Regions from separate parts of the Aminobacterium colombiense DSM 12261 genome, predicted to be linked through region 2. Evidence: a T-box and tRNA genes for the amino acid it is inferred to sense, from the RefSeq annotation. Region 2 holds a T-box; the other holds one or more tRNA genes.

Region 1 (4,429 bases), 820 kb from region 2:
GGCGCTTTAGTGAAGAAACAGCAGAAATCGTTTTGAACTACACCCAGTCTCTTGATCTGGACTGGTGCCTTGCTCCCTTTGATATCCAGGGGAGCATCGCCCATGGGAGAATGCTTGTTTCTGCCGGTCTTTTGTCCCCTGACGAAGGAGAAAAAATAGAAGGCGGACTTCGTCAGGTCTTACAGGAAATAGAAGAGAAAAGTTTTACCCCCTCTATTGAATTAGAAGATGTGCATATGAACATAGAGCACCGTCTTACCCAATTGCTCGGACCTCTGGGGGCGAAGCTTCATACTGGGCGTAGCCGCAACGACCAGATTGCTACGACGTTGCGCCTTTATTTGCGTGATAGACTGCAAAAGGTTCAACAAGGCATGTTCACCCTTCTTGAGGCTATTCTGGAAAGAGCCCATGCTCATCGCCATATTGTTGTTCCGGGATACACTCACTTGCAGCAGGCTCAGCCAGTAAGCATGGGCCATTACTGGATGTCCCATTTTCAGGCATTTCGAAGGGATTGCATCCGTCTTCGGGCTGCTCTGGGCTCACTGGAAGATTGCCCTCTTGGCGCAGGGGCCCTTGCGGGTTCAACATTGCCTCTTGATCGTTTTTATACTGCAAAGGAGCTTGGATTTAAGAACCCGACGGAGAACAGTCTTGATTCTGTAGCCCATAGAGATTATTTATTTGATTATCACTATTTTGCGGCGGTGTTTGCAATACATTGCAGCAGATTGGCCGAGGATTTTATTATTTACAATAGTCAGGAATTTGGCTGGCTTAAACTTCCTGACGCTTTCTGCACGGGCTCAAGCATGATGCCCCAGAAGAAAAATCCTGACGTATTGGAGCTGACCCGTGGAAGGACAGGACAAATCATAGGACACTTCGTTGATTTGCTTGTTATGCTAAAAGGACTGCCCATGACATATAATCGGGATTTGCAGGAAGATAAACGAGGTCTTCTGGCATCTCTTGCCGTTATTCTCTCGATTATAGAAATTCTGCCAGAGTTTTTGTCTCGTGTAGAAGTTGATGAAAAAAGAGCTGTTTTAGGAATGGAAAATGGTATGATCCTTGCTACCGATGTGGCCGAGTATCTGGTTAAGGAAGGTGTTCCTTTCAGAGACGCTCATTGGAAAGCCGGACAGCTTGTTCGCTATTGTCTCGATAACGGGCGGTCTCTTCTGGATCTGACCCTGTCTGAATGGAAAGCTATTATTCCAGAAGCGAAAGAAGACCTTTTATCCATTCTTTCTCTTAAAGAGAGTGTCGCCAGGCGGCAAACCTATGGAGGAACAGGTTTTATATGTGTAGAGCGGCAAATAGAAGAAGGGGATGGGTGGCTCGCGTATCAAAAGAAGAGAGATAACGCCTGCTCTTCCAGTTGAATATGAAACCAAATAAAGGCAGGCAAAAGCTATTTTACAGGCCGAGATTCCCCTTGTCAGAAAACTTTCAATCCTGAGATTTTTAAAAAGGGCTTGACTTGCGGCGTTTTTTCTGTAGAATAAACCCTTGCGTAACGGCAGTAACAGGTCGAATGCACGAGCCGTTAGCTCAGTCGGCAGAGCACCGGACTTTTAATCCGGGCGTCGTGGGTTCGACTCCCACACGGCTCACCATAGCGGTCCCATCGTCCAGTGGTCTAGGACACAGCCCTTTCAAGGCTGCGACACGGGTTCAAATCCCGTTGGGACCGCCATTTTTCAATTTATCTGCCGGTGTAGCTCAGTTGGTAGAGCAGCGCACTCGTAATGCGCAGGTCGGCGGTTCGAGTCCGCCCGCCGGCTCCAGAGTTAGCATAAGTATGTTCCCCATGTGAACCCTTTCGTTCTCGTAAGCCCTCTGCCGATCCGAAGCATATTGAAGGCGCCATCGCATCTCGCTAAAAAAGCACCCAGAAGTATACTCAGCCAATCGAATTTATTGCCGCCGTTTTTGTTGGAAACGAGAAAAACGGACAAATTACCGCACTATTATCGAAAAAGAATCTCCCGGTTCTCCCGCCAGGAACACCAGGCTTCCCCCGGGTACGGATATTTCGCTGCTGTCTATAATGCTGTCGTAAACTTTCTCTACCTGCCGTCTGGGAAAAATGATCACCCTGCCATTTGCGGGCTTTTCGATGGACATAATTCCTCCTTGTTCGACTTTCCTCCATTCGTTTTCGCCCTCAGATCCGATCACTATGGTATTTTCCCCTGGTACTAGCGTTCCTGCGATATCTTCGCTCGAATAGACGAACTGGATTGCCTTCAAACGGATTGCGCCGTCTTTCTTAAAAAGCTGGATATTGCACTGATCGCGAAAGCCTGTTGCGGCAATTGCCCCAAAATCGGGGGTTTCCACCCTGTTCACTCCAAAGAATTTCACATACCCGGGAAGATCGCCGTACTCTTCAGATTTTACCAACAGATCGTCAGGAAGCTGCGCAAAGGGAGAGGCGTTGCGTATAAGCCAAAACCTGCCGTCCATTACCACCGACAGACTTTCTGGTTTTTCTACTGGATCAATCTTCTGGTACATGGGAATATCTGCCCCGTACTGCGGGACTTCTTCCATGACAAGATAAACTGTCTTTTCTCCCGTGAGAAAGTAATATCGGTAACCAGTTGCAAAATCATGAAATAAGCCTCCGTTGTGAACCAGTGAAAGAATCGGCTTCTCTTTATTCTCTTTCGCTTCTTCGTCTTCCGAAGGAGAAGCGAGGGAGTAGACGTTCAGCGTATGACTCTCATTGTCAAAGATCATGCGAACAGCTTCTTGTGTGTTTACATAGAATCCCGCGAGTTTCAAAAACTCATCGGGAATGGGCTGTGGTTCTGGAGGTTTGACTGGAGAAACCGGTTTCGGTCCGGGGAGCCCCTTGTCCTTCATGAGCGCCTCCATAATACGGTGCGTAGCTTTTGCGGCGCCAGCTTGTCCGGAGTACGTCACTGCAATCGCCAGCCGTTCCTGTGGAAGGATCTGGAGATTGGTTGAATAGAACAAGGTCCCGCCGCTCTTGCCCAGAACCTGGTACCCGTTCTCCCGGTAGGCTGGAAGGAGTGCATAATCCCAACCGAAGGCATCTAAAAGGGCATCCCCCTTCAATAAAGAAGAAAAGGGGGTGGGCTGTTCCTTCAGAACATCCTTTAGCGAGGAATCTGAAAGAATGTTCATTCCGCCGGGGGCAAAACTGTCTCCAAACCGGCAGAGGTCCTCCGGAGTGGAGGAGAGCCCGCCTGCGCCCAGCACCGTAACTACCTCTGGGGGATATTTATTTCCCTCTTCATCGTAGAATTCGGCAATCTTTCCTCCAGTAACGCCAACACTCTCACCCGAGTTCCGCATTTCAAGGGGAGAAAATATCCTTTCGGTGACAAACGAGGCGAATGACTTTCCTGAAACACGCTCAACGATTATCTCGGCCAGGGTAAAACCATCATTGCAGTAAATACTCATTTCACCTGGGGTGTGCTTGAGAACCGCATTCTTCAATGTTTCAAGCAATAGGGTCTGGTGATCCTCGTCAGCCCTGTACCCAAAAACAAATGTGGAGCCAGGCAGGCCTGAAGAATGATTGAAAAGCATCCGCACCGTAATGTCCCGGTATCGGGGGTCCTTCATTACGAATTCAGGTATATGCTTTACCACGGGGTCTTCAAGGCTTAATTTACCATCATCTGCCAGCAGCAGAATTGCTACGGCAGCGAACATTTTGCTCGTCGAACCTATATTGAACCTGGTGTCTCTGTCCACGAGACGGTTAAGTGAGCGGTCTGCCGGTCCGAATCCCTCCGAATACACTATATTGCCCCTGTCCATCACTGCTACCGATGCGGAGTTTCCCCCTCCGGATATAATAGTTTTCCATATTATTTCTCTCGCGGTCGAAACTGTGTTCGGGTAATTAACGACATTGCCAGAACACGGCAAGATGAAGATGAAAAGAATTAATACAACACACGAAAGACTCATAAGAACAGGCAACGCCTTACGGGTTCTCATTAATGTTTCCTCCCTTTCACACGTTTTACTGCTTCAAGTTTGAAATCCTGTGTGTAATATTTGCACCTCTCTAATCTCCACTATATCGTCTCTTTGTACTGTCCATTAATTCGGGGGCTCTGCGATCAGGTATGCCCTTAACCCGAGTTTTCGCATCAAGTGCTTTTTGTGATAGGATGTCTGTAGCAAACGTACTTTATTTTTCTCCACTCATTTCGACCTGGTACGCAATCGGCCTTTTTACTGGTGTCTCCGTTAATTTCATTTTGACACCTTCTATGTATGTCGCATAATACAGCCAAAGTAAAATAAAAACAATAAAAGCGCAAGGCAATTAAAATCTATCTATTTTACGTGGGGATTTTTAAGATGGCTTGCAAATGGCAACGTTCCTCGGCTTGTAATCGCACTTGTAATGCGCAGGTCGGCGGTTCGA
Region 2 (4,429 bases):
CCCCAGTGTACTCGCCATTAATGCAGCGTCTGTAGCTCTTATGATCTCTGAAATTCCGTGGGGAGGCCCCATAGGAGCTGTGCGCATCGGCTATATTAATGACCAGCTTGTAGTCAACCCTCTTGAAGAGCAAATGTTGGAATCCAAATTGGATTTGCTCGTATCTGGCCATAAGGACGGCATTACCATGGTTGAGGCGGGAGCTAACGAGGTATCAGAAGAGTTGCTCGTAGATGCTCTGGATCTTGCCCACACTGAAATTAAAAAGATTGTTGCCATGCAAGAAGAGATTCGGAAGCAGATTGGCAAGGAAAAGATAGATATTCCTGAACCAGAATTTTTTGAAGAGATAGATTCATGGCTAGGAGCAGAAATGCAAAAGCATGTATTAGAGGCAGTCAGTATTCACGAGAAAAAACCCAGGGCAGAAAAAATTCGTTACGTTAAAACCACATCTATCGAGCATTTCGCAGAAAATTATCCTGGTACGGAGGCTTATATTTCTGCGGCAGTTGACGAGATGGTGAAGAAAACAATGCGGTCCCGCATTCTTAATGAGCGAGAGCGGGCTGATGGTCGGGCAATGGATGAGATTCGCCCGATTACATGTGAAGTGGGAGTTTTGCCTCGTGTGCATGGTTCAGCTCTTTTTACCCGGGGCGAAACTCAGGCCCTCGTTGTGGCTACTTTGGGGATGATGGGAGTAGATGACCAGATTCTTGACGGCCTTAAACAGGACGAACCGAACAAGAGGTTCATCCTTCACTATAACTTTCCCCCCTATTCAGTTGGAGAAGTTCGTCCCATGCGGGGTCCGGGACGTCGTGAAATAGGGCATGGCGCCTTGGCTGAACGGGCTCTTCGCCCTATAATTCCCGATGAGGTTGAGTTCCCCTATGTGGTCCGTCTTGTTTCAGATATCCTGGAGTCGAACGGATCCAGTTCTCAGGCATCTATTTGCGGGGGAAGCCTTGCTCTTATGAACTCCGGAGTTCCCATTAACAGACATGTCGCTGGCATTGCCATGGGGCTCATAAAGGAAGGGGAAAAAGTAGAGATCTTGAGTGATATTCAGGGTCTTGAAGACCACTATGGTGATATGGACTTTAAAGTGGCCGGAACCCGCGAAGGTGTGACGGCCCTTCAGATGGATAACAAGGCAGGTGGCATTACTAGGGAAGTTCTTAAAAAGGCCCTCAATCAGGCAAAAGAAGGAAGATTGTTTATACTCGAGAAAATGGAATCTGCCATAGAAGAGCCTTCCGGCCTTTCTCCTTACGCGCCAAGGATTTATGTGACCCATATTGATCCTGAAAAAATCAGAGATATCATAGGCCCTGGCGGTAAGGTCATCCGAGGCATTACCCAGGAAACAGGAGTGAAGATCAATGTGGAAGATAATGGAGAAGTATATATAGCCGGAACATCAAGTGAGGGTGTTGAACGCGCACTGGCAATAATAAAGGGGCTTACAAAAGAATTGGAGCCAGGGGAAATATATCTGGGCAAAGTCACTCGGATTATGAATTTCGGGGCTTTTATAGAGTGTTTGCCAGGCAAAGAAGGTCTTCTCCACATAAGCGAAATCAGCCCTCACCGTGTCGGCAAAGTGGAAGATGTTTTTGGTGTTGGGGATACAGTCCTTGTCATGGTCAAAGAAATAGACGATATGGGACGGACTAATCTGACACGCAAGAAACTGTATGACCAGGAAGAAAGGGTTATAAAAGAGGGATTCGGCAAAGCCCTTGAAGAGGAGAAGGCAAAGGAAACCGCTATTGAAGCCAAAGCTGCTTCCGCTCCCCGTCCCGCTCCTGGCCAGCGTCGTGGTGGAAGTCAGGAACGGCCGGACCGTAGGCAGGGTGGACCTCGTCGATGAAGCGTGTAATGGTTAAGGTCGCCCGGCGAAACATAGAAATACCATTACCGGAATATGGAACTCCCTTTTCTGCCGGGGTGGATCTTCGTGCGGCGGAGCCTCTTCTTCTAAAGCCTGGAGAGAGGGGAAGTGTGGGTACTGGTCTCTATGTTGAGCTTCCAGAAGGTTATGAAGCTCAAGTGAGACCAAGAAGCGGTCTCGCTCTTCGTTCCGGTGTTACGGTGCTTAACACTCCAGGGACTATAGATTCTGATTACAGGGGGGAAGTTCGGGTTATCCTTATTAATCTCGGACAGGAACCTTTTCAGGTTATGCCACAGGATAGGATTGCACAAATGATCATAGCCCCTGTGGTTCAGTTAGTATGGGAGGAAAATGAATCCCTTTCAGATTCAGTACGTGGAGAAGGTGGCTTTGGCAGTACCGGTGTGAAGTAAAAGAGTTGACATTCTTACTTTTAGGTAGTATAAATTTCGCCAAATAGAATATGTAAGGCTATGAAGGGAAGAGTAGTTTTACGACCACTGAACAGAGAGTGGAGGCCATGGGCTGAGAGCCTCATGCAGCAGGGTAGACCGAAGACCATTCCTGAGCCGGCATCGAAGCTTGAAGCTTTTTGGCGTAAGATGCAGGGGAACGCCCCTTACAGCGTAAAGAGGGCCAGCTTTATAAGCTGGAACTGGAGTGGAACCGCGATATAGCCCACATCGTCTCCAGAAGGAGAGATGTGGGCATTATTTTTTAGGGGTGATACGCATGTTCGAGCTTAAAAACGCCAATGAGGATATGATAGAAATTGAAAGTGGCAGTGTTCTTAATGTATTGAAGCGCTGGGAGATGCATAAAGGGGCTGTGGCAGCCAAGATTAACGGTCGTTATGTTGATCTCTCAGCTGAGATCGCAGAGAGCGGATTGTTAGAAGCTATAGATGGCGCCAGCGAAGAGGGGCTTGATATTATACGGCACTCAGCAGCTCACCTTATGGCTCAGGCTTTTCAATCTCTTTATCCGGAAGCTCACTTTGGGATAGGCCCATCCATTAAAAACGGATTCTACTATGATATGGAACTCCCGGAATCAATTTCGGAGGAAGCGCTTCCAAAAATTGAAAAGGAAATGAAACGTCTTGCGAAGCGTGCTTTCCCCATAGAGCGCCAGATTTTGAAAAAAGAAGAAGCGATTGCCTTTTTTAAAGAGCGTGGAGAAAAGTACAAAGTGGAATTGATAGAGGAGATAGAAGATGGGACTGTGAGTCTGTACAGGCAGGGAGACTATGTAGACCTTTGCAGAGGGCCTCACGTACCGAATACTTCATGGATAAAGCATTTTAAACTTCTTTCAGTAGCCGGAGCTTATTGGAGGGGCGATGAAAAAAACATAATGTTGACCCGTGTCTACGGAACGGCTTTTGCAGATGAGGAATCTCTTCAAACTTATATAACAAGACTTGAAGAAGCGAAGAATAGAGACCACCGTAAAATAGGCAAAGAACTCGACCTTTTCAGTATTCAGCCCGAAGGTCCTGGATTTCCCTTCTTCCACCCCAAGGGCATGGCTATACTGAACAAGCTCACTGAGTTCTGGCGACAAGTTCACGAAAAGAACGGGTACTGCGAGATTCGAACCCCTCTTATTCTTGATCGCAGTCTTTGGATTCGTTCTGGGCATTGGGATCACTATCGTGACAACATGTATTTTACAGAGATCGACGAGATGCCTTTTGCCATTAAACCAATGAATTGCCCTGGTGGAATTCTTATTTATAAAAGTCAGATAAGAAGTTATCGTGATCTTCCCTTGCGGATGGCGGAATTAGGGATAGTCCACCGCCACGAGCGATCAGGTGTTCTTCATGGTTTAATGCGAGTACGTTGTTTTACGCAGGATGATGCTCATCTTTACTGCACACCAGAGCAGGTTAAAGATGAGATCAAAGGGATTATGTATCTTTGCCAGTACATATATAGGGATATCTTTGGCTTTAAATATACAATGGAGCTTTCTACCCGTCCTGAGAACTCCATGGGGTCAGAAGAACAGTGGAATATAGCTGAAACTGCCTTGAAAGAAGCTCTGGAAGAAACTAATATGCAATATCGCGTCAATCCTGGTGACGGCGCTTTTTATGGTCCCAAGATAGATTTCCACCTTGAGGATTGTATCGGACGTACATGGCAGTGTGGAACAATTCAGCTTGATTTCCAGATGCCTGAAAAATTCGACTTGACATTCGTCGGAGCTGACGGAAAAGAACATCGGCCCGTAATGCTTCACAGAACAATTCTGGGAAGTCTGGAACGGTTCTTCGGAATACTCATAGAACAGTTCGCTGGAGCTTTTCCTTATTGGTTAGCGCCTGTACAGGTCCGTTTGCTTCCTATCTCGGAAGATTTTCTTGATTATGCACGATTGGTTCAGGCGAAATTGGTTGCTAATAATATCAGGGTTGAAATAGATAGCAGAGATGAAAAGCTGGGGAAGAAGATCAGAGATGCCCAGATTCAGAAAATCCCATACATGGCCGTTATCGGAGAAAAAGAAGTTGCCAGC

Evidence for each region. The T-box of region 2 lies ahead of thrS (threonine--tRNA ligase). A T-box ahead of a tRNA ligase gene usually reads a tRNA of that ligase, here a tRNA-Thr.
Region 1: it has a tRNA-Thr gene. The T-box ahead of thrS (threonine--tRNA ligase) is inferred to sense a tRNA for this amino acid. The anticodon was not compared.

The regions. Positions count from the first base shown of each region.
Region 1 is NC_014011.1:1,541,307-1,545,735, reverse strand. It holds gene AMICO_RS07725 (DUF501 domain-containing protein) at 1-10, shown strand, start outside; gene argH (argininosuccinate lyase) at 1-1,391, shown strand, start outside; tRNA gene AMICO_RS07715 (tRNA-Lys) at 1,550-1,625, shown strand; tRNA gene AMICO_RS07710 (tRNA-Glu) at 1,630-1,705, shown strand; tRNA gene AMICO_RS07705 (tRNA-Thr) at 1,721-1,796, shown strand; gene AMICO_RS07700 (serine hydrolase domain-containing protein) at 1,969-3,993, opposite strand.
Region 2 is NC_014011.1:716,669-721,097, forward strand. It holds gene AMICO_RS03525 (polyribonucleotide nucleotidyltransferase) at 1-1,879, shown strand, start outside; gene dut (dUTP diphosphatase) at 1,876-2,316, shown strand; T-box leader at 2,368-2,597, shown strand; gene thrS (threonine--tRNA ligase) at 2,636-4,429, shown strand, end outside.